DNA from 3 places in the Psychromonas sp. SR45-3 genome. Region 2 is predicted to be linked to each of the others. Evidence: predicted binding sites of a transcription regulator. Region 2 holds the regulator's gene; each other region holds the start of a gene.
The links. Region 2 encodes NrdR, which represses ribonucleotide reductase genes. Its sites were predicted from a motif close to AAACACNANATNTNGTGTTT; they were not measured.
Positions count from the first base shown of each region.

Region 1: nrdD (anaerobic ribonucleoside-triphosphate reductase) is a predicted target of NrdR. The motif match lies at 3,069-3,088, and genes of this name have one in related genera.
Region 3: nrdA (class 1a ribonucleoside-diphosphate reductase subunit alpha) is a predicted target of NrdR. The motif match lies at 3,490-3,509, and genes of this name have one in related genera.

Region 1 covers NZ_JACJDP010000003.1:16,412-24,029, forward strand. Annotated here, with positions in the region: gene rsxC (electron transport complex subunit RsxC) at 1-1,515, opposite strand, end outside; gene rsxB (electron transport complex subunit RsxB) at 1,517-2,089, opposite strand; gene rsxA (electron transport complex subunit RsxA) at 2,086-2,664, opposite strand; gene nrdD (anaerobic ribonucleoside-triphosphate reductase) at 3,114-5,246, shown strand; gene nrdG (anaerobic ribonucleoside-triphosphate reductase-activating protein) at 5,467-5,949, shown strand; gene H5084_RS02620 (DUF6942 family protein) at 5,956-6,723, shown strand; gene H5084_RS02625 (chemotaxis protein CheV) at 6,892-7,618, shown strand, end outside.
Region 2 covers NZ_JACJDP010000030.1:9,551-17,168, reverse strand. Annotated here, with positions in the region: gene nusB (transcription antitermination factor NusB) at 1-427, opposite strand, end outside; gene ribE (6,7-dimethyl-8-ribityllumazine synthase) at 433-900, opposite strand; gene ribBA (bifunctional 3,4-dihydroxy-2-butanone-4-phosphate synthase/GTP cyclohydrolase II) at 964-2,070, opposite strand; gene H5084_RS14400 (riboflavin synthase) at 2,094-2,756, opposite strand; gene ribD (bifunctional diaminohydroxyphosphoribosylaminopyrimidine deaminase/5-amino-6-(5-phosphoribosylamino)uracil reductase RibD) at 2,758-3,897, opposite strand; gene nrdR (transcriptional regulator NrdR) at 4,033-4,488, opposite strand; gene H5084_RS14385 (peptide-methionine (S)-S-oxide reductase) at 4,807-4,935, shown strand; gene H5084_RS14380 (EAL domain-containing protein) at 5,403-7,343, opposite strand; gene H5084_RS14375 (transglutaminase-like cysteine peptidase) at 7,351-7,618, opposite strand, start outside.
Region 3 covers NZ_JACJDP010000046.1:18,322-25,939, forward strand. Annotated here, with positions in the region: gene H5084_RS17170 (FAD-dependent oxidoreductase) at 1-740, opposite strand, end outside; gene nrdA (class 1a ribonucleoside-diphosphate reductase subunit alpha) at 1,137-3,407, opposite strand; gene H5084_RS17180 (hypothetical protein) at 3,987-4,130, shown strand; gene H5084_RS17185 (YecH family metal-binding protein) at 4,278-4,514, opposite strand; gene H5084_RS17190 (dicarboxylate/amino acid:cation symporter) at 4,888-6,162, opposite strand; gene H5084_RS17195 (thioredoxin family protein) at 6,487-6,834, opposite strand; gene H5084_RS17200 (encapsulin-associated ferritin-like protein) at 7,000-7,287, opposite strand; gene mtgA (monofunctional biosynthetic peptidoglycan transglycosylase) at 7,543-7,618, opposite strand, start outside.

The sequences.
Region 1 (7,618 bases), on a different contig from region 2:
GCCGTTATTGTTGTCTTTCATTTGTTGTTTACGTTTTTCAGCGGCTTGTTTATGTTTAAGTTGTCGCTGTTTTTTCTCATTTTCTAAACGTAATTCTCTGTCTTCATGGCGTTGGCGTGCAATTGCTGCTTTCTCTGCTTCAACTTTTTCGGTTTTAATCTGTGCTTTAGAGACGCGATAATATTCTACTAATGGTATATGGCTTGGACAAACATAAGCGCAGGCACCACATTCAATACAAGCTGATAGGTCGTATTCTTCTAATTTTTTATGGTCTTCACTTTGTGAGTACCATAGTAGTTGTTGTGGTAATAGCTCAACGGGGCAAGCCTCTGCGCACTCGCTACAGCGAATACAGCTCATTTCCTCTTTTGGTTCTGGTAGTTCTTTAATCGTTGGTGCCAATATGCAGTTACAAATTTTACTCACGGGCATTTCAGGATTGCTCACCGTAAAGCCCATCATAGGACCGCCGATAATAAGCTTCTGATGGTCTAATTCATTTAACCAATAAGTATCTAGGAGATGCTGGATCGGTGTCCCGATACGTACCCGCGCATTACCTTTTTTAACAAAAGCGTCTCCGGTGACCGTGACTATTCTCGATACCAGTGGTTTACCATTGATGATGGCTTCTTTTACCGCAAATATAGTACCGACATTGAGCATTACGATACCAAGTTCCGAAGAGTGTTTGTAAGCTGGTGTTTGCTCACCGGTTAATACTTCAATTAATTGTTTCGCACTACCAGAAGGGTAGCGCGTCGGGATCACTCTGAGTAATATCTTTTCGCTGATGCTGTCAGGTAATGCTAGTAATGATTTAGTAAAAGCTTCAATGGCTTCTGGCTTGTTATCTTCAACCGCAAAAATAGTCAGCTTAGGTTGTAGCATATACTGCATTATTTGAATGCCTTCGATAATCTCATCGGCATGCTCTTGAATCAAGCGATCATCAGAAGTGATGTAAGGTTCACACTCAATAGCATTAATGATTAATAAGCGATTTTCACTATGCGCTAACTTTAAATGCGTGGCAAAGCCTGCGCCACCTAATCCTATAATGCCTGCTTGTTGAACTGCTTCAACTAAGGTTGCGGGGTTTTCATTACGATAATCTTCAAAGCCTTGATATGGATAAATTCTGTCTAAGCCATCAGTGGCAATTACAATAGATAACACGGGTAAACCTGATGGGTGGCAATCAGTTCTTGGTTCAATTGCTTTTATTGTGCCTGAGCTACTGGCATGCTGAACTACTAATGCACCATAAACTTTGGTTAAAGGTTGGCCTTTTAATACGTGATCGCCAACGTTCACTAATAGTTCGGGGATATGACCTTTTTGTTCAACGGCAATAATTAATTCGTCGGGAATGCCTGCATCGGTAATGGCACTTTGATTGCTCTGTTGTTTGTTTTGAGCAGGGTGTACACCACCGTGAAAATCCCACATTTTACCGGCAGCAATTTGTTCTAATTTTTTGTCACTTAATAAATAATTAGGCTGGGTCATGTTACGGCTCGTCATTGCTTTCAGTTGGAATTGTTTTAGTTGGAATTGTTTGTAAGTTCCACTGCCAATTTTGGGTAGTAATTTTGATAGGTAACATGTCGATGCAATCGGTTGGACAAGGCGCGACACATAATTCACAGCCGGTACATTCATCGGTGATCACCGTATGCATTTGTCTTGTTGCGCCTAAAATAGCATCAACGGGACATGCTTGAATACATTTGGTGCAGCCAATACATTCGTCTTCACGGATAAAGGCAACTGACTTCGGCTTTTCTTCACCTTCTAATTTTTTAGGCTCAATCCCCATACGCTCAGCTAACTGTAGCATTACTGCTTCACCGCCAGGTGGGCATTTATTAATGTCGTCACCTTCTGCAATAGCTTTTGCATAGGGTTTACAACCTGGGTAACCGCATTGACCACATTGTGTTTGAGGTAACATCGCATCAAGTTCTTCAACAATGGGGTCTTCTTTAACTTTAAATCGAATAGACGAGTAACCCAATAAAGAGCCAAAAATAAGCCCTAAAATACCTAGCGTTAAAATCGCAACAATAATACTTATGATCATTTAATTAACCCAGTAAAGCCCATAAATGCTAACGACATTAAGCCGGCCGTAATCATCGCGATAGATGCGCCTTTAAAGGGTAATGGTACATCAGCCGCGCTTAAGCGTTCACGTATTGAAGAGAATAAAACTAATACCAATGAGAAACCTGCACCGGCACCGAACCCGTAAATAACTGATTGTGCGAAGTTGTGTTGCTCAGTTAAGTTTAATAATGCTAAACCAAGAATGGCACAGTTCGTGGTGATTAACGGTAAAAATATACCCAGCAAACGGTACAAAGTTGGGCTGGTTTTATGCATCACCATTTCAGTAAATTGCACCACCACTGCAATCACTAAAATGAAGCTTAAGGTTTGCAAGTAGTGTAATCCTAAAGGCTCTAATAAATAATTGTTTACAATATAAGAAAGCGCAGCCGTTAAGGTCAATACAAAAGTGGTTGCTAATGACATACCAACAGCCGTTTCAATTTTATTTGAAACGCCCATGAAAGGGCATAAGCCTAAGAATTTTACTAACACAAAGTTATTAACTAACACTGTGCCAAAAAAGAGTAAAAAATAATCGCTCATAAATAATAATTCCACTACTTTCGTAGGTGATTTGATGCGTTGAAAATGAGGCGCATTATAACAATAAAAGTTGATAAGTTCAGCGTAAAAGTATTATCAATTTTAGTGTTCCTGTTATTTGCTGTGTCAACCAATTAAAGCATCCGATTAATTGAGATTTCAATGGGGGTAATTTGGGGGAAAGGTATCATGTTGATAAGTATTAATTAATGATAATTAATATAGCGATTTAACTTTTTTACTTATTTCTCGTTGTTAACTTTGATCATAAACCGAGCACTTTTAATAAATATTGTCGGAGTTATTTATTTCATTCAGTTGAATATTTAAAGCACAAATTGGACATGGTGTTTTCAAAGTTGATTTACATCAATATGCTACATATTGTGCTAGGTATAGTTCACGGGCACTATATATTGTGTCTTGTGAATTAATTATTGGAGCTGTAAATGAAACCTGTTGTGATCAAACGAGATGGTAGTCAAGTCCCTTTTAATGCTTTACGCATTGCTGAAGCCGTTTTGAAAGCCTCTGGAGCTGCTCGTTGTAAAGGTGTCGATGCTTTTGCGATTGCTGCTGAAGTTGAAACAAGCTTGGTAGGACAAGAGCAAGTAGATATTCATTACATTCAAGATGCGGTTGAAGCGTGTTTGATGAAAAGTAATCATATTGAACTGGCGCGTATATATATTGAGTATCGTCACGATAGAGATATTGCACGAGAACGGAAAAGTCATTTAAACAGTGAAATAGACGGATTAATTGAACAAAGTAATGCATCATTATTAAATGAAAATGCCAATAAAGATGGCAAAGTCATTCCTACGCAACGCGATTTATTAGCTGGTATCGTCGCTAAGCATTATGCCAAGTCGCATATTTTGCCGCGTGATGTCGTGCGAGCACACGAAGCGGGTGAAATTCATTACCATGATTTAGATTATGCCCCTTTTTTCCCGATGTTTAATTGCATGTTGATTGATATTAAAGGCATGTTTACCGATGGTTTTAAAATGGGTAATGCAGAAATTGAACAGCCTAAGTCAATTTCAACCGCAACCGCAGTAACAGCACAAATTATTGCACAGGTCGCAAGCCACATTTACGGTGGAACCACCATTAATGGTATCGATACGATACTCGCTCCCTATGTAACCAAAAGCTTTGATAAGCATTTAAAAACCGCACAACAATGGCATATTGAAGATGCGCATACCTATGCAACGCAGCAAACAGAAATAGAATGTTATAACGCTTTTCAATCGCTAGAATATGAAGTGAATACGTTACACACAGCTAATGGACAAACCCCCTTTGTTACCTTTGGTTTTGGCTTAGGAAGTGATTGGCAGTCGCGTTTGATACAACAGTCAATTCTTAAAAATCGTATCGCTGGCTTAGGTAAAAATCGTAAAACAGCTATTTTCCCTAAATTAGTTTTTGCTATCAAAGATGGCTTAAATCATAAAGTTGACGATCAAAATTATGATATTAAGCAACTTGCACTCGAGTGTGCGTCAAAGCGTATGTACCCTGATATTTTAAATTACGATAAGGTAGTAGAGGTCACTGGATCCTTCAAAACACCAATGGGGTGTCGTAGTTTCCTCGATGTTTATTACCAAAAAAGTGGCTTAGATAAGGGGGAGTTAATTCATGATGGCAGAAATAATCTGGGTGTGGTGAGTCTCAACTTACCGCGTATTGCATTAGAAGCAGATGGTAATATCGAACGCTTTGATGAATTATTAAATACACGATTACTATTAGCTAAAAAAGCATTAGATACGCGTATTGAAAGGTTAAGTGAAGTTAAAGCCAGTGTGGCACCTATTCTATACATGGAAGGGGCTTGTGGTGTGCGTTTGAAAGCTGACGATTGTATTGCTGATATTTTTAAACATGGCCGAGCGTCAATTTCATTGGGTTACATTGGCTTACATGAAACGGTAAATGCCTTATACGGTAATGAAAAACATATCTTTGATTGCGCCACTAAGCAGCAAAAAGCATTACAAATCATCACGCGTTTAAAGCAAGCAACACAAGAGTGGAGTGAGCAATCAGGTTATGCATTTAGTTTGTACTCCACACCCTCTGAAAATTTATGTGACCGTTTCTGTCGTCTAGATGCTAAACGCTTTGGTGTATTAGAAGGGGTGACCGATAAAGGCTATTACACAAACTCCTTCCATTTAGATGTCGAAAAAGCAGTCAATCCTTACGATAAATTAGACTTTGAAATGGCATATCCACCGATCGCTAGCGGAGGTTTTATTTGCTACGGCGAATACCCGAATATGCAACACAACCTGAAAGCTTTGGAGGATGTATGGGATTATAGCTATACACGTGTTCCCTATTACGGCACCAATACACCAATCGATGAATGTTATGAATGTAGCTTTACTGGCGAGTTTGATTGTACAAGTAAGGGGTTTGTTTGCCCAAGTTGTGGTAACTCAGATCCAGATAAGGTGGCAGTTACACGCCGAGTTTGCGGCTATTTAGGCAGCCCAGATGCACGGCCATTTAATGAAGGTAAACAAGAGGAAGTTAAGCGACGCGTCAAGCATCTATAGTTTGTGGTTATTGTTCGCTGTCGTGGTTGTACTTTTAGCTTATTCGTCTGTGCTGATAAATTATTAGGACCGATTTTCTGTGTTCTACTAAAGAAAATGAACACACTGATAAAGCGGGCTCCAAGGATAAGATTCCATTGAATGTTTTGGTGGGCACTGACGAACTTAATATTAAGCAACTAACATTAAACAGTTAACACTAAGCAAATAAGAACTACTTATGAACTATTCAAAATATTACCCAATTGATGTGTTAAACGGGGAAGGTACCCGCTGTACACTTTTTGTGTCCGGTTGTATTCATAACTGTAAAGGTTGTTACAACCAATCGACTTGGTCTCCTGATGCGGGCGAGTTGTTTACTGATCAAGTTGCCGATCAAATTATCCAGGATCTCAATGATCAACGTATAAAAAAACAAGGGTTAACGTTATCCGGTGGAGACCCTTTGCATCCAGCAAATGTTGAGCAAGTTCTAAAGCTTATTCAGCGTGTTAAACGTGAATGTGAAGGTAAAGACATTTGGATGTGGACGGGGTATGTATTGTCGGAACTGAATAATAAACAAAAACAGATTATTGAGCTGGTGGATGTGTTGATTGATGGTAAGTTTGTAAAAGATCTTGCTGACCCATCATTAGCATGGCGCGGTAGTTCTAACCAAGTGGTACATTACTTGAGAAAAGCCTCTGTTAATAAGTAATAATAAATGTCCAGCAAAGCAATCAATGATAAAGCGAAGATCGATAAAATAATGACTGATACAGTAATAACCAATAAAGGAATACCCAGTAAAAGAGATACTAAAGTCGTGGCTTTAGGTGACGCTCAATTTACCTTTGCTGTGTATATTGCTAATCAACCGAAGATGCCTGAGTATCAGTCTTTGAGCTGTATTCAGCCTTTGCAAGTTGAGCAAATAGAATTAATTGGAAGGGCGTGTGGTAATGGGTGGCGTAAAGTATTTAATGTTTATGCCAAGCTTTTGTATGCGCTAGATACTACACATTTTAATTTTTCGACAATGGCACTAACGTGGCAACAATATCGAGATCAATTTTTATTACAAGCTCACAGCGGTACAGCATTAATATTTAGTCCTCCTCATCTAGCGTTTACTTCGATTTCGTCACAATCTGCGTTTTCAGATTTTCATCATAAGAGTGGCAACAGTACCGATACGAAAACCCATACCAATACTGTTAATAATACTCATAACAACTCCCATAACAAGACATTCCATATTATCTGTGGGCGAACTTATGCTAAAAAATTAATAAATGATGGTTTATTGACTGTCGACTTATCATGGTTGAATGAAGAGTTTGCGATTAATTTTGAACATGCGGTTATTGTTTGTCCTTATTTTGATTATCGACAATTATCCAATCAAAAAATACAGCGTTTATCTTTCCTATTAAGCGCGCTTGTAACAGGCTCTGACGAAGGTGTAATAGACACTGCAGAGTTCGAATAAGCTATTGATTATATTTATATCTCAGCTTTTTAATGGTTCATAATTTGGTTTAAATTCAATTAATTCGTTTATGTTTCTAAAACTTCGCTCATTTTTCGTTAATCCGTAGTATCTTTTCTATAAAACGAACTAGACTTAGCGACTCTGAATTTTTTTAAAGGAATGTGTATGGCAAACTTAATGGATACAGTTGATCAGCGTACGAATTTGGTTGGTGAAAATCGGTTAGAATTATTATTATTTCATCTCTTAGGTCGTCAACTGTTTGCTTTAAACGTATTTAAAGTAAAAGAAGTGGTGAAATTACCTTACCTTAATAAATTACCCAACTCTCATCCACATATCGATGGTGTTGCTACTATTCGTGGCGAATCCATTCCCGTTATCAATTTAAAAGCGGCCATCGGTCTGCAACCCTTGGTGCCCGATGAGCAATCAAATTTAATTATCACCGAATATAACCGAAGTGTTCAGGGCTTTTTGGTTGGGCCTGTCGATCATATTGTCAATATGACTTGGGGGGAGATTATGGAACCGCCTACTACGGTAGGTAGAGGACATTATTTAACTGCGATAACAAAGCTTAAAAGAAATGATAATGAAGAACTAGTTGAAATTATCGATGTAGAAAAGGTATTGGCTGAAATACTCGTTTATAAAGTGGATATTTCTGATGGTGTATTAGATGAAAGTATTATACCTGAATTTGTTGGTCGTAAAATTTTACATGCAGATGACTCTCCGACCGCTAGAAATCAAGTTGCTAGTACCTTAGAGCAATTAGGAGTTGAAATTATTCCTGCTAAAAACGGTCTAGAAGCATTGAATATTTTAAAAGGGTGGGCTGACCAAGGTAAAAAGATTGAAGATGAAATATTAATGCTGATCACCGATG
Region 2 (7,618 bases):
ATTTTGAGATTTCTTCACGTAACTTTAAGCTACGAAGTGCTTTATCTAACACACCGTTAACAAATTTATATGACTCATCGGTTGCAAAATCTTTTGCTAATTCAATCGCTTCATTTAGTACCACTTTAGGCGGTACATCAGTGCGGTAAGTTAACTCAAACATCGCTAAACGTAATACGGCAATATCAACCATATCAACATCGTCAATTTTACGAGATAGGTACGGAGAAAGTTTTTCATCTAATGACTCAACTCTCTGCACTACACCGATTAACAATTCTTTAAAGTAAGGAACGTCAGCTTTTGACATATCTTGGTCAACAGAGAATTGTTCAATAATTTGTGACACACCTGTTTGCGTGATTTGCCATTGATAAATAGCTTGCACAGCAAACTGACGAGCACGACGACGTTCAGCAGGTTTCATTTTCATTATCCTAATTCCGCCATCACGTTAACCATTTCTAATGCGCTTAAAGCAGCTTCACTACCTTTGTTACCCATTTTAGTTCCAGCACGTTCAATTGCTTGATCAATTGAGTCCGTTGATAAAACGCCAAATGCAACAGGGATATCGTTATCTAACGATACACTTGCTAAGCCTTTATTACATTCGTTAACCACTAATTCAAAGTGCGGTGTACCACCACGGATAACACAACCCAATGCAACAATAGCATCAAACTTTTTAGATGTAGCTGCACGTTTAGCTACTAATGGCAGCTCAACAGCACCCGGTACTCGAATCACCGTGATATTTTCATCAGCAACTTGACCTGTACGTTTAAGGGTATCAACTGCACCAGCAAGTAACTGCTCATTAATAAAGCTGTTAAAGCGAGAGATTACGATTGCAATTTTAGCTTGTGGAGCGGCTAAGCCACCTTCAATTATTTTCATTTTCTACCCTTATTACAAAATTTTTGTGCATTCTAACACAGTTTATTTCTATACTGACACTGTTTATTCGGTGATGTATTCAACCACTTCTAGCCCAAAACCAGATAATGCATGGTACTTTTTCTGTGAACTAAACAATGCCATTTTTTGTACGCCTAAATCACGCAAAATTTGCGAACCAACACCGACACGACGGCTTGCACCTTGTGCTTTAGCAGCAATACGTTCACCGGCATCTTCTTGCTGAATATTTTTGATTTGTTCGACCAATGATTCTGCCGTTTCTTGGTGTCCTAACATAACTAATACACCGCCATCTTTGGCTAAACGTGCCAAAGCACTATGCAGTGGCCAAGTGCGCGGACTTAAACGATCAGAAAAAAAGTTATCAGCAAATGTATTTTGTAAATGAACACGCACATTAGTGATTGCATCGCTTTTTACTTCACCATTAACCAGCGCAAAATGCACTTGTTTGTCGATAGTATCTTGATAAGCGACTAAATCAAATTCACCAAACTCAGTCGGTAACTTGCACTCACTAACACGTTCAATCGTGGTTTCATTGTTGTTACGGTATTCAATTAAATCAGCAACTGTGCCTAGCTTAATATTATGTTGCTTAGCAAACACTTCCAAGTCAGCACGACGCGCCATGCTGCCATCTTCATTTAAGATTTCAACAATAACGCCAGCAGGTTCACGACCAGCAAGACGCGCTAAATCACAACCGGCTTCAGTATGACCCGCACGAGTTAGAACACCACCTTCTTGTGCTTTAAGTGGAAAAATATGACCTGGCATTACGATATCTGTCGGTTTTGCATCTTTACCAATCGCGGCTAATACAGTCACTGCACGATCTGCAGCTGAAATACCCGTTGTAACACCCTCTGCAGCTTCAATGGAAACAGTAAAGTTAGTTGAAAATGCTGCCGTATTATCTTCTACCATTAATGGTAACTTTAATTTTTCACAGCGAGCTTCTGTCAGTGTTAAGCAAATCAAGCCTCGACCATACTTTGCCATGAAGTTAATTGCTTCTGGCGTTACTAAGTCCGCAGCCATGATCAAATCACCTTCATTCTCACGGTCTTCGTCATCCATTAAAATAACCATTTTTCCTAAGCGAATATCTTCAATGATTTCTGCTGTAGTATTTAACTTCATTTTTATTCCTTAAACCTTGTGAATTACCCCATGAAACCGCTTTTTGCTAGCAGATCCATTGTCGACTGTTGTTTTTTATTTGTGTCAGCGGCATGTTTACCTAATACCAAACGCTCTAGATAACGAGCGATCACATCCACTTCTAAATTAACACGACTACCAACAACATAATGTTGCATCGTGGTTTGACTGATAGTATGAGGAATGATGGTTAATTTAAAACTAGCGCCATCGACATCATTCGTTGTAAGACTGATCCCATCAACGGTAATCGACCCTTTTTTAGCAATATATTTAGCTAAATCATCGGGTGCTTTGATCCAATATTCAACGGCATTACCTAATGGAGAAATAGACGTTATTTCGCCAACCCCATCAACATGGCCGCTAACAATATGACCACCAAAACGGTCATTCATTTGCATCGCTTTTTCGAGGTTGACCATAAATCCGGGTTGAATATTTGCAAAGCCACTTAATCGAATAGTTTCATGTGAGACATCCGCATCAAATGAGTTTTCACCTAAACGTGTTACGGTTAAACAAACACCATTATTGGAAATACTATCACCGAGTTTGACATCGTTCATCTCTAACTCGCCAGCATGCACTGTGATGGTCATATCTTTTTCATTATTTTTAATTGCAGTGATTTTGCCCACTGCTGCAATAATGCCTGTAAACATATTATTCTCGATGGTTAATCAGACGAATATCATTACCTATCTGCATCACAGAGTGTAATTTGAGGGTAATAATTTCGTTCATCGTGGAAAAGTTAGGTAAGTTTACTAAGTTTCTGCTTTGATCGCCCATTAATTTTGTCGCTTGATAGAGAATAAATTCATCAACCAACTCATTTTTGAACAATTCGCCAGCTAAAGTTGCACCAGCTTCCACCCATAGGTCGTTAATTTCATATTCGTTCAGCAAAATCATTAACGCATTAAGGTCGATACGCTGATGATTGTCTGCGCTACAAATAATTTGATCGACTTGCGCGACACAATTTTTGAATGCACTTGTATCTCGAGCTTGTAACGACACTAATAAAACTTTACCGGGTAAATCAAATAATTTTTCTTGTAATGTACATTGGTTATTAGAATCTAAAATAACACGTATTGGTTGGCGCAGATTAGCTTCACTCACTAATTCACTATCAAAAGCAGGGCTAGCTAAAAGTTCTTTATAACGCACATTTAAACTAGGGTCATCGGCTAGCACCGTATTTATACCTGTTAAAATAGCGCTTTGCTGTGCGCGATAATATTGGACATCTACTCTTGCGTCTGGGCCTGTTATCCATTGACTAAGGCCATTTTTTAATGCCGTTTTACCGTCTAAACTTGACGCCATTTTTACCGTTATTCTTGGGCGCTTATATTTCATTCGAGTAATGAAACCTAAATTTAACTGCTCAGCTTGTTTGGTTAACAACCCCACATCAACTTTAATCCCCGCTTCTTGTAATAAGGTAATACCTCGCCCTGTCACTTTAGGGTTTGGATCAACCATTGCGACTACAACACGTTTAACGCCCGCTTTAACTAATGCTAAAGCGCACGGAGGCGTTCTACCAAAATGCGAACAAGGCTCCAGAGTGACATAACATGTAGCACCAATAGATTGCTGTTTGGCAATCGCTAGCGCATTCACCTCTGCATGACCAGCCCCCGCTTTAAGATGGAAGCCCTCACCAACAATATTGCCTTCCTTAACAATTACACACCCTACATTTGGGTTAGGAGAAGTAGTAAATCGGCCTCGTTCAGCAAGTACGATGGCACGTTGCATGTATTTTTCATCAAGCTCTGTAAATAGCATTTTATTAGTACTTTTATTGATTTAAATAATTAATTCATTGAAACATTTAACGTGCAGTATGATCGATAAACAGTCAATAACCTTAAACTTTATTGGCAATATTTATATTTTATTTAAGGCTTCTATTTATTATATTCATTTATTGGTATCTAATTTAGCAATCTCTTCACCAAATTCTTTAACGTCTTCAAAAGCGCGATATACAGAAGCAAAACGAATGTAAGCAACTTTATCTAAGCTTTTAAGTAAATCCATCACCAATTCACCCACCATTTTGGAAGGGATTTCGCGCTCGCCAGTTGCACGCAATGTTGATTTTAATTTATTCACCGCACTTTCTACCGCTTCAATACTAACCGGGCGTTTTTCTAGTGCGATATTAATGCCTACAAGCAGTTTTTCTTCATTAAAGGGTTCACGACTACCATCTGATTTAATTAAACGCGGCATGATAAGTTCTGCTAATTCAAAGGTAGTGAATCGTTCATTACACTCATTACATAAACGGCGGCGACGAACTTGAGAGCCTTCAGAAACAAGACGTGAATCAATAACTTTTGTATCTTGGGCATTACAAAAAGGACAAAACATAGTGTTTTTCTCTGTTCAATAAACGACGAAATGATAACTTAACGTATTTCGATCTCTGTAAAGATGAGTGCATTAAGCAAGCGCTCACATTAAGGCTTTAAATAGGTGCTTAAGTTAACATATTTATGCTCTACGATGGCAGTTTATAGAGACTATTTTATCTTAAAAAGTGATATCTATATGTTCTGACAGAGATCAACATGATGGCAGGTACTCATAAATTGTTCATTTAGACTGTACTCTATATGAGTTATTCATACGAATGTTAACGAGCTCTATAATTTACATCGTTTAGTTATCAAACAATAAGGAAGCACAATGACACAAAAAAATATGATCATCGGAGGGGGATGTTTCAGGTATCTTGAAACAGCTTTTAACCAAGTAAAAGGTGTTACAAGTACTATTTCAGGACATACCGGAGGCCGAAAAGAAACCGCATATTAATCAACAACAGATATTTAATAAAGATAGATTAACAAGTGTTGAACCTCTTGATATTTTTATGCGGCATAGGATTATCATCAAAGATATTATTTAAAAATCCTGAGCAAGGTTATTGTATTGTGGTGGTTGCACCTAAGTTTCCAAAATTTAAAGCGCAACATGCGGAATCAAAAAACAATCACATAACCAACGCCACTAATACCATTAATTCAGCTAATAGCTGATCAATCTAGCTGGTTAAAATGCATCCCTTCAGTGTTAGAAATTTTGCAAAGAAAATAATCATTTGACCCAATTTTTGCGTTGAATTGATGTATTTTTCTGCATTAAATTTGACTAAACACATTAACAATGTTGACATAAACGTCTGATATATTTAACTTTATCAAGAAAAAAGGGTTAAATAGTTTACTCGCTATTTAACCCTTTTTTGCTTTCTTATTTTGAAAAGAACTGTTGATTAGGTGTTAATTAACATCACTGGGTGCAATAATGAATCCTTGATAACCCGTTGCTTGTAATTCACTGACTCTATCTAGCTGTTCGTAATCTTCAACTCCTGTAATGATCACATCCACACCTGAACCGAGCGCAGTGTTAATTACTGCTCGCGTTAATACAAGTCGCTGTGTCAACTCGCCAACATCCATTTCATTGCTCAAATCACAAGATAGAGATTGGTCTAGTTTTACATAATTTGGTTTGATATTTTGTAAGTAAGATAATGACGCCATCTCTCTTCCATAATGATCAATGCCAAGTTGAGCCCCCACTTCTTTAATTAGGTTAGCAAAATGAATACTTTGTTCAGGGTGATTTAAAATAGCATCTTCTTGGATCTCAAAATAAAAGCGGTTTTGATCAGGTTGTGCTTTCAAAAACCCTTTCAACCAACTATGAAATTGCAAATCAAGCACGCTGTCATGAGTAATGTTAATGGCTACTTTCTTATTGCTAGATTGCATGGTTGGGTTTTCTACAATGGCTTCAATTAATGATTTATCGAACTGACTGCCTAACTCTAACTGCTCGATGTAAGGCATAAATTTAGCGGCACGGATCTGTTTATTATCAATGGTGATAATACTGTAAATTTCATGATGCAAAATTTTATCGTTTGCAAATGAAATTGAAGGATGCCATTTAAATTTTAGTGACTTATTGGCAATTGCCTCTTTTAAATGAGTATGCCATTGCGTCAATGTCATATCTTGTTTAACCACACTCTCGTACCAGTGACTCACTTTTGATTCATTCAAAGCATGTTGCAGTGCATTATCTGCATTAGCTAATAATTCAGAAGCCGTTATATCATCAGTACGAATCGCACCACCAATAGCAAATTGGCCCTCACCATCATAATTTACATTTTGCATTGCTTCACTAATTAGTCGAGATACCTTTTGTAAATAGACGTTCAGTTGCGGTTGCGATGCTTTAGTGACTAAAAATACAAACTCTCGATTGGAGATACGAGCAATAAAGCTTGGACATACTGCAGGTAAAGTTTGTTGCATTTCTTTGGCTAAAATTTGGATAGTATTATCTCTAACTTGATACCCAAATTGATCGTAAATCGTTTCTAACCAATCTAACCTTGCGATTAATAAACCACCATAGCCAGGATCTTTGATCCAGCTTGCAAGTTGTGAATTAAGGTATAAACGATTTGGTAATTGCGAAACAGTATCGGTTAGTTTTCCTTTCTTTAAAGAGACCACTTCTTTATCTAACTGTGAAAACACTGCTTGTAATTGACCAGACATACTATTAATAGCTAATACAACCTCTTTAAGCTCTGTTGTTTCCGGGATTGCTAAATTAGACTGAAATTCTCGTTTTGCAATCAGTTTAGCTTGATCCGCGACACGATGTAATGGTGCAAGAATACGTTTTAAACGAAGATTTAAAATAATTAAAGAGACAAAAAATATAATAGCTAATGCGATTAAAGTATCGCACATTACTTTCCATAATTGGCTGTAACCAATTGCTGGATTTGCTTCTAAATTTAATGTTGCCAGTTGGATCCAACCATTAGTAATAACACTCTCTGTACTTTGTGACTCAAATAAATGTAAGTCTAAAAACCACTGTGGTACGCCGGCTACTTTGATTGGGTTTTCCCATACTTGTGTTTTACTTGTTTCTAACCAAGTCAGGCTTACTTTTTTATAAAATCCACCTTCAAAAATAACATTAATCACAGTTTCTGCAGAGGCAACATCCCCTGTTTCAAGGTGCGGCTTCAACATTAATGTAAGCGCATTCGTTGTATTATTTAAGTCCGACGCTATTTGGCTATCCATAAATGTTTTTGTTTGGGTAAACTGAAAATACGCCAAACTCGTTGCTACTAGTAAGAACAGCCCTAGTAATAATGAGTTTATCTGATTAAACAGTGTCATAAATAAGTTACTCCATTGATGTAACAGGTTGCTTTAATTGATTAAGTCCCATGCGATGATTTAAATCATTCCATCGTTTGAGTCTACTGGGTTTCCCTGCTACGCGGCCTTGTCTTTTTTCATTGTTTAACCATAACTGTTTACCGTTAAAGCTATACACAGGGATTAAATCTTGTCGCTCACTTGCTTTTTTTATACGTCCATCGATGTTATCTAAAATTAGTGGTTCCGCTGTTGGGTGTTTATAATAAGCCACAACCATATGGTATTGGTTA
Region 3 (7,618 bases), on a different contig from region 2:
CCTGCGCCAGCACCAATAACAACCATATTACGGTCGAATTTAGCTGGTTTAGTCCATTTACCATAAACACGGCGTTTTTTGATCATATTGACAATTCCTTTTGCGATAAGTGGAAATAGACCTAACAAAACAAAAGAGATAATTAGGTTAAACGATAAAATATTCGATAGGCTCTCTATTTGAGCAAGTTGAGTACCCGCATTTACGTAGATAAATGTACCGGCTAACATACCTAACTGGCTAACCCAGTAGAATGTCCACGATTTAAGTGCCGTTACACCCATTAATAGGTTGATCAAGAAGAAAGGGAAAATAGGCACAAGGCGCAAAGTAAATAGATAAAAAGCCCCTTCTTTTTTGATCCCTTCATCAATGGCAGCTAGTCGTTCAGGAAAACGATTTTTAAGTGAATCGCGTAATAAATAACGCGACACTAAAAACGAACACAAAGCACCTAAACTAGAAGCAAAAGAAGCAATCACGAAGCCTTCAAATAAACCAAATAAAGCGCCGGCTGCGAGTGTTAAAATAGCCGCCCCAGGTAATGCTAATGCGGTGACTAAAACATACAGAACAAAGAAACCACCAATAACTAAAAGCGGGGATTTTTCTCTCAACTCACTGAATTGATCCATTGATCCTTTCAACCCATCTAAGGTTAAGAGTTGGTGCAAGTTGAAATGAAAAAACAATCCTATTAATACGATTGCTAGTAACAGTAGTACGATCTTCTTTAACATAGTTTATAACCTTTATAGGGATGCGATAGGGCGGTCTTTAGTTGCGTTACAACTATTTAAGCACCCACGTCGAATTTTCATAGCCATTACGTTTATTATTATTTTGAAATCACTGCGTTGTTAGCGCACAGTTTTTTGTCTTGTAATGGATAGCTCAAACATAAAGACCTTAGAATGCTTATTTTAATTTCCTAATAATCTAAAAAAAGTGAAAAAAGTTAATCGAGATGTTTTTTGAACCAAAGTATAGATGAGATAGTTGAAATAAAGCGGTTATTTTATTCTTTACAAGAAAAATGCGGGGTGTGTCTGTAAACACATGCAACATGAATTTTAGGCAAAAAAAAAGAATGTACTCAGTACATTCTTTTTTATAACAATTAATTGTAATGTTGGTTATATCTTACAAGCGCCACCGGCACAGCCATCGTCTTCAATTACTTTTTCATCATCTGCACCATCACGAGTGTTATGGTAATAAAGTGTTTTAAGACCCATTTTGTATGCCATTAATAAATCTTTAAGCAATGTCGTCATCGGCACTTTACCATCATCAAAACGTTTAGGATCATAGTTGGTATTCGCTGAAATCGCTTGATCAACGAACTTTTGCATAATACCCACCAACTCTAAGTAACCTTGGTTATTAGGAATACTCCATAACAGTTCATAGTTTGCTTTGTATTTTTCAAACTCAGGAACGACCTGTTTTAAAATGCCATCTTTACTCGCTTTGATACTAATGAAGCCACGTGGTGGTTCAATACCGTTGGTTGCATTAGATATCTGGCTTGATGTTTCAGAAGGCATTAATGCTGATAATGTTGAGTTACGTAAACCATCTTTAACGATATCTGCACGTAACGTTTCCCAATCTAGGTGATAGGCTTCATCACAAATTGAATCTAGCGATTTTTTATAAGTATCTAATGGCAAAATACCTTTTGCGTAATTAGTTTCATTAAACAATGGGCAAGCGCCACGCTCTTTGGCTAACTTATTTGATGCTTTCAATAGGTAGAACTGAATCGCTTCAAAAGTTTTATGTGTTAGGTTGTTTGCACTGCCATCTGAATATCTAACACCATTTTTTGCTAGGTAGTAAGCATAGTTAATCACGCCTATACCTAACGTACGGCGGTTCATGCTGCTTTTCTCTGCTGCTAAAATTGGGTAGTCTTGATAATCTAATAAGTTATCTAAAGCGCGTACTGCTAGCTCTGATAGCTCTTCAATTTCATCTAATGACTCAATCGCGCCTAAGTTGATAGCAGACAACGTACATAACGCAATTTCGCCTTCTTCATCTTTAATATGACTTAACGGTTTAGTCGGCAACGCGATTTCTAAACATAAGTTACTCTGACGAACTGGTGCTACTTTACTATCAAACGGACTGTGTGTATTACAATGGTCGACATTTTGAATGTAAATACGACCTGTACTTGCACGCTCTTGCATCAGTAGTGAAAATAATTGCACTGACGGAATCGAAGTTTGACGAATTGACTCATCACTTTCATAGAGATGATACAAACGTTCAAACTCATCTTGGTCTTCAAAGAAAGCATCGTATAGTCCCGGTGTATCAGACGGGCTAAATAAAGTGATATCTTTTTTATCGATTAAGCGTTGATAGAATAAACGACCCAGTTGTACACCATAATCAAGGTGACGAACACGGTTTGAATCGATGCCGCGGTTATTTTTAAGTACTAATAATGATTCAACTTCTAAATGCCAAATAGGGTAGAAGACAGTTGCTGCACCACCACGAACGCCACCTTGAGAACAAGATTTAACCGCCGTTTGGAAGTGTTTGTAAAATGGAATACACCCTGTGTGGAAAGCTTCACCACCGCGAATGGTACTCCCCATTGCACGAATACGACCTGCATTGATACCAATACCCGCACGTTGCGATACATATTTTACAATGGCGCTTGAGGTCGCGTTGATAGAGTCTAAGCTGTCATCAGCTTCAATAAGCACACATGAGCTAAATTGACGTGTTGGTGTTCGCACACCAGACATAATAGGTGTCGGTAATGATATTTTAAATTGAGATGTTGCATCGTAAAAACGTTTTACATAGTCTAAACGTACATCTTTATCGTAATCAGCAAATAAACAAGCAGATACCATCAGGTATAAAAACTGTGCACTCTCATAAATTTCACCGGTAACACGGTTTTGAATGAGGTATTTACCTTCTAGCTGCTTTACGGCTGCATAAGAGAAGTTCAAGTCACGATCATGGTCGATAAACTTGTCCATTTCTTCAAATTCTTGTTTGGTGTAATCGGCTAATAGATGCTCATCGTATTTGCCTTTTGATACCATTTTACTGACATGTTCAAACACACTTGGTGGTGTGAAACGACGGTAAGCACGTTTACGTAAATGAAATACCGCTAAATGAGCTGCTAAGTATTGGTAGTCTGGCGACTCTTCAGAGATTAAGTCTGCTGCGGCTTTGATAATAGTTTCATGGATATCATCGGTGCGAATACCATCGTAAAACTGGATATGTGAATTTAACTCTACCTGTGAAACAGAAACATTACTTAGCCCTTCAGCCGCCCAGGTGATCACGCGGTGAATTTTTTCAAGATCAATGCTTTCTCTCTTTCCGTTTCGTTTGGTCACAGATAGGTTTTTATTCATTTTTTTACCTTTTGTCGAAGAACAAAATAATTACTTTAGCGATTACAAGCAGTTATTTCTTATAGTGTTGATTGTTCATTTAAAACACAAGATGTAGTGTTGGTTCTAAGGAAGAGGCACAAGATAAAGCTTTTTGAAAAATTTTCAAGGGATAACTATCATTAAATTAGTGGATAAAATTGTGGACAAATTGGCATGATTTATATCTGTTAGTAGTTACTAACAAAATGCTGTAAGTGAGGTCTGTTTTATGCAAATTGCAATAACTATTTTGCTTTTTTTTTATATGTAAAATTGTGTTTTATACGAGCAATAATTTTTTAAAATTTATTTTTTAATGTCTCAAATTTACAATTTAATGCCATATCGTACTATTGATACAGCCTATCAATGTAACGCTGAGATGTTGCAATTCCGATAGCTTTAATGCCTCCTCTTATTTCATCACGATATTAATGAGCGTATCTATGGCTAATCTTCGTCAATCTTGCTTCTTCTGAGTACAATATTATTGCTGATTTCGACGCAGCATATATTTTAGAGCAAAAAGGTGAAGTGATCTTTACTAAAGGCTTTTGTGTGAGAGATGAAACCGACTACGAGAAAGGAGATTATGATTCTTTTAATAGTTTAAATGAATGCACCTCTCAAGTATTAGAGAAGCATTTAATCTTAACGTTACATGAGTTTTTCAAAGACGCAACGATGCATGTAAAAGGTTAAGCCCTAAAGCGATATAATGAATACTGATATTGGCTTTTATTTCAACTTACCTATTGATAAAAGAGTGCTTATCACTCTTTTATCAATGCTCTACATAAACCTTACCTGATAGCATGCGGCTTAACCATTAATTGCGCTTATTGTTGTTTAGCAAAGATGATCCTCTGGCATTTTAATTCCCTCTGCCGATTCTATAAACTTTCCCTTAGATGCTAGAAACTCAATCAATTGATCTGCGCTTAAGTCGCTCCCCATGCAAGTATGAAAAAGCGCATTCTCACCAAAAATATTAGCAATTTCTGCTTTTAACGTTTGTTTAGTATAAGTTTTTTTTGATTCTGCCATCATTTCCATGACCTGATGACCGTGTATAGATTGGTTCATGTTTAATCTTCGCTCCGATTTTTTGCCAAATATCCGCTGAGAGTTTAAGTTTTCTACTTAAAACTAATCAATTTAGCCGCTGTAGTGGATGAGTTAACTTCGACACACTATATCCAAACCAAATACTTAGGTATTGATACAAAACAAGTTGTGTCTATAAGTAAAATGTCAGTAATAGATTTAGATATTTTGAAGGTTTTACGAGCACATATCAGTTGATAAACAGTGGATGTGGCTTTCTTCGCTGGGGCTTGGATATTAGTAGAGTTTGCTTGAAGATTTTTTAGCGGGATTATTCTTGAAGATAAGATCAAGTAATATTTAAAAAACGCCACTTACAGCAAGTGGCGTTTGATATTGTTAAAGGTAAATCTTATACAGTTTCTTTAAATGCTTTATTGCCATTAAAGATCTCTTTATCAAGCTCACCTTCACTTTTAGCAACTAATAATGAAACCATCATATCGCCACAAATATTAACAGTAGTACGCGCCATATCAAGAATACGGTCGATACCTGCAACAATCGCTAACCCTTCCAGTGGAAGGCCAACAGTTGTTAATACTAATGAAAGCATGATCAGACCTGCACCAGGGACACCTGCAGTACCTACTGACGCTAATGTAGCCGTTAGTATGATCGTAATGTAGTCAGAAGCTGCAAGGTCAATGCCAAATGCTTGTGCGATAAATAGAGCACAAACCCCTTGATATAAAGCAGTTCCATCCATGTTGATGGTTGCACCAAGTGGTAGCACAAAGCTTGCTACACCCTTAGAAACGCCTAGCTCTTCACGCGACGCTTTAATAGTGGCTGGCAGAGTGCCTGAGCTACTTGTAGTCGTAAATGCAACAGCAGCAGGGTTCATTAAACTTTTTAAATAACGAACAGGGTTTAAGCGACCCAAAATAGCGATTACACCGCTGTAAAATATAACTACGTGAATTAATGCACCTAAATAAACCACAGCAATTACTTTGACTAAAGGTAGCAACACGTCCGCGCCGTATTTACCTGAAACCCAAGCCATTAGGCCAAATACACCATAAGGTGCAAGCTTCATCACTAACTCAGTTAGTTTATACATAGCTTCTGCAAGGCTTTCAAAAAGCTTAATAGCAGGGTCTGCTTTTTCACCAATCAATGCCAAAGAAATACCTAGGCCAATTGCAAACACGATAATTTGTAAAATGTTACCGGCTGCAAGTGCACCGACTGGGTTTTTAGGAATCATATTAAGCAATGTTTGCACTAGAGTTGGTGCATTAGGTATTGCTGTGTCTGCAGATACTGCAATCATTTCTAATCCTGCACCGGGTGTAAAAATGGTAGCAAGCCCAAGACCAATAGTAATTGCAAAAGCTGTGGTTCCTAAATAAAGCACAATTGCTTTAAGTCCAATTCTGCCCATTTTTTTGGTATCTTGCATTGATGTGATGCCGACAATAAGCGAGAAAAAAACCAATGGGACAATAAGCATTTTAATAGCATTAATGAAGAGTGTACCTAATGGTTTAAGAATTTCAGCACTAGGCCCCATTAAAGTACCAACCATCACACCAAGAAGCATTCCTATCAGGATTTTTTTCCATAGTTCCAGGCGTGACCATACTCCACCTGATTGAGCTGAGTTATTTTTGTTGTTCATAACAAGTCCATAAAGTCGTTAAAAGTGATAAAAAATGAATTTTTAATAATATAAATTGCTGAGGGAGCACATCATAATCACTTGATTAGTTAATTGATATAGATTGGTTTTTATTTTATTTGTGAAATTAATATCTGTTTTTAAGGCCATCGGAGCAGAAAGCCTTGCTATTTTAAGTATTTATTATTTTTTCAAAGAGGTGAGAGGTGCTTAGTTTTATTCGACTTTGATTGAGCGAGATCAAAACTGTAGATCTTAAAAACGTTGGTGTAAAAGAAGAAAAAACCGCCAACGTTCATTGAATGGGTTACCTATATAGCGTCATTATTTTAATATTAATTGACGAACTTGGTCTGCGCTTAATGGCCTTACTAAGCGGTCAACTTCTTTACCATCGCGAAGTAATATTAATGTTGGCCAAAGCTTTACCTTGAACGCTCGTCCCAACTTCTTACCTTTACCGTCATATACTTTGATATGAGGCAGCACTGACTGTGCAGTTAAGGAATGCTCTGTTAGTGCCTGTTGTATTGCCCCTGCTGCTGCTTGGCAGTGAGCACACCAAGGCGCACCAAATTCTATAATTGCATCTCCCGTTAACTCGCTAATTTCTTCAAATGTAACGGTTTCTTCTTGGTAATCAGGGGCAAAGCCCGTTTCATTAATGTTCATGTCATTTATTCCTTTTTACAGTACAAACCTGTTAGAACTAACTTAATAAAGATTATGACTCTGGTAGGGAAGGGCTGATATCCGTTACCAATCAATGTTGAATGATAACGGGTATATAAGGCGTACTAGGTAGAAAAATCGCCTTGTATTTGTGCGTTGCCCATTTTATTTGTGAGCAATAGGCTTATCAGTGAAAAGGTAGTCTTTTAATTCTTTGTCAAAGGTGGGATCTTGTCGTCTTATCCACTCAAGCACCATCGCTGCGTGCTCTTTTTCTTCATCTCTATTATGTGCAAGTATTGCCTTTAATTCTTCATTTTTACAGGCATCGACTCGCTGGTTATACCAATCCACAGCTTCAAGTTCTTCCATCAGAGAAGTAATAGCTCGGTGCATATCTCTGGTTTCATTTGATAGTTCATCTATTGGTTCGTGATAGCCTTCATTTGACATTTTTATCTCCTCAATAATTGATGTGATGATTGTAATGTATACCCAGGTTGTAATATTTTTAAATTTCAGCCTGCTTGTTACAATAAAAATACAATAAATTACATTGAGTTGAGGTTCAATAGATTCTTGTATTTTCAATGCAATAAGTGGTGCTGTAGCAAACTTTATTGAGAGTGATTGAACATTCCACTTTTTTTGTTCGAAAGATCAGTCTTTTTAAAAAGATAAATTCAGTCTTGATGTGCTTTACCTGTTTTAGTCTTGAATAATCAGCACTAAATAGTTTGACCCAAGTTGACGCATTTGTCGTTCAATCCAAGTCACTCTCTGA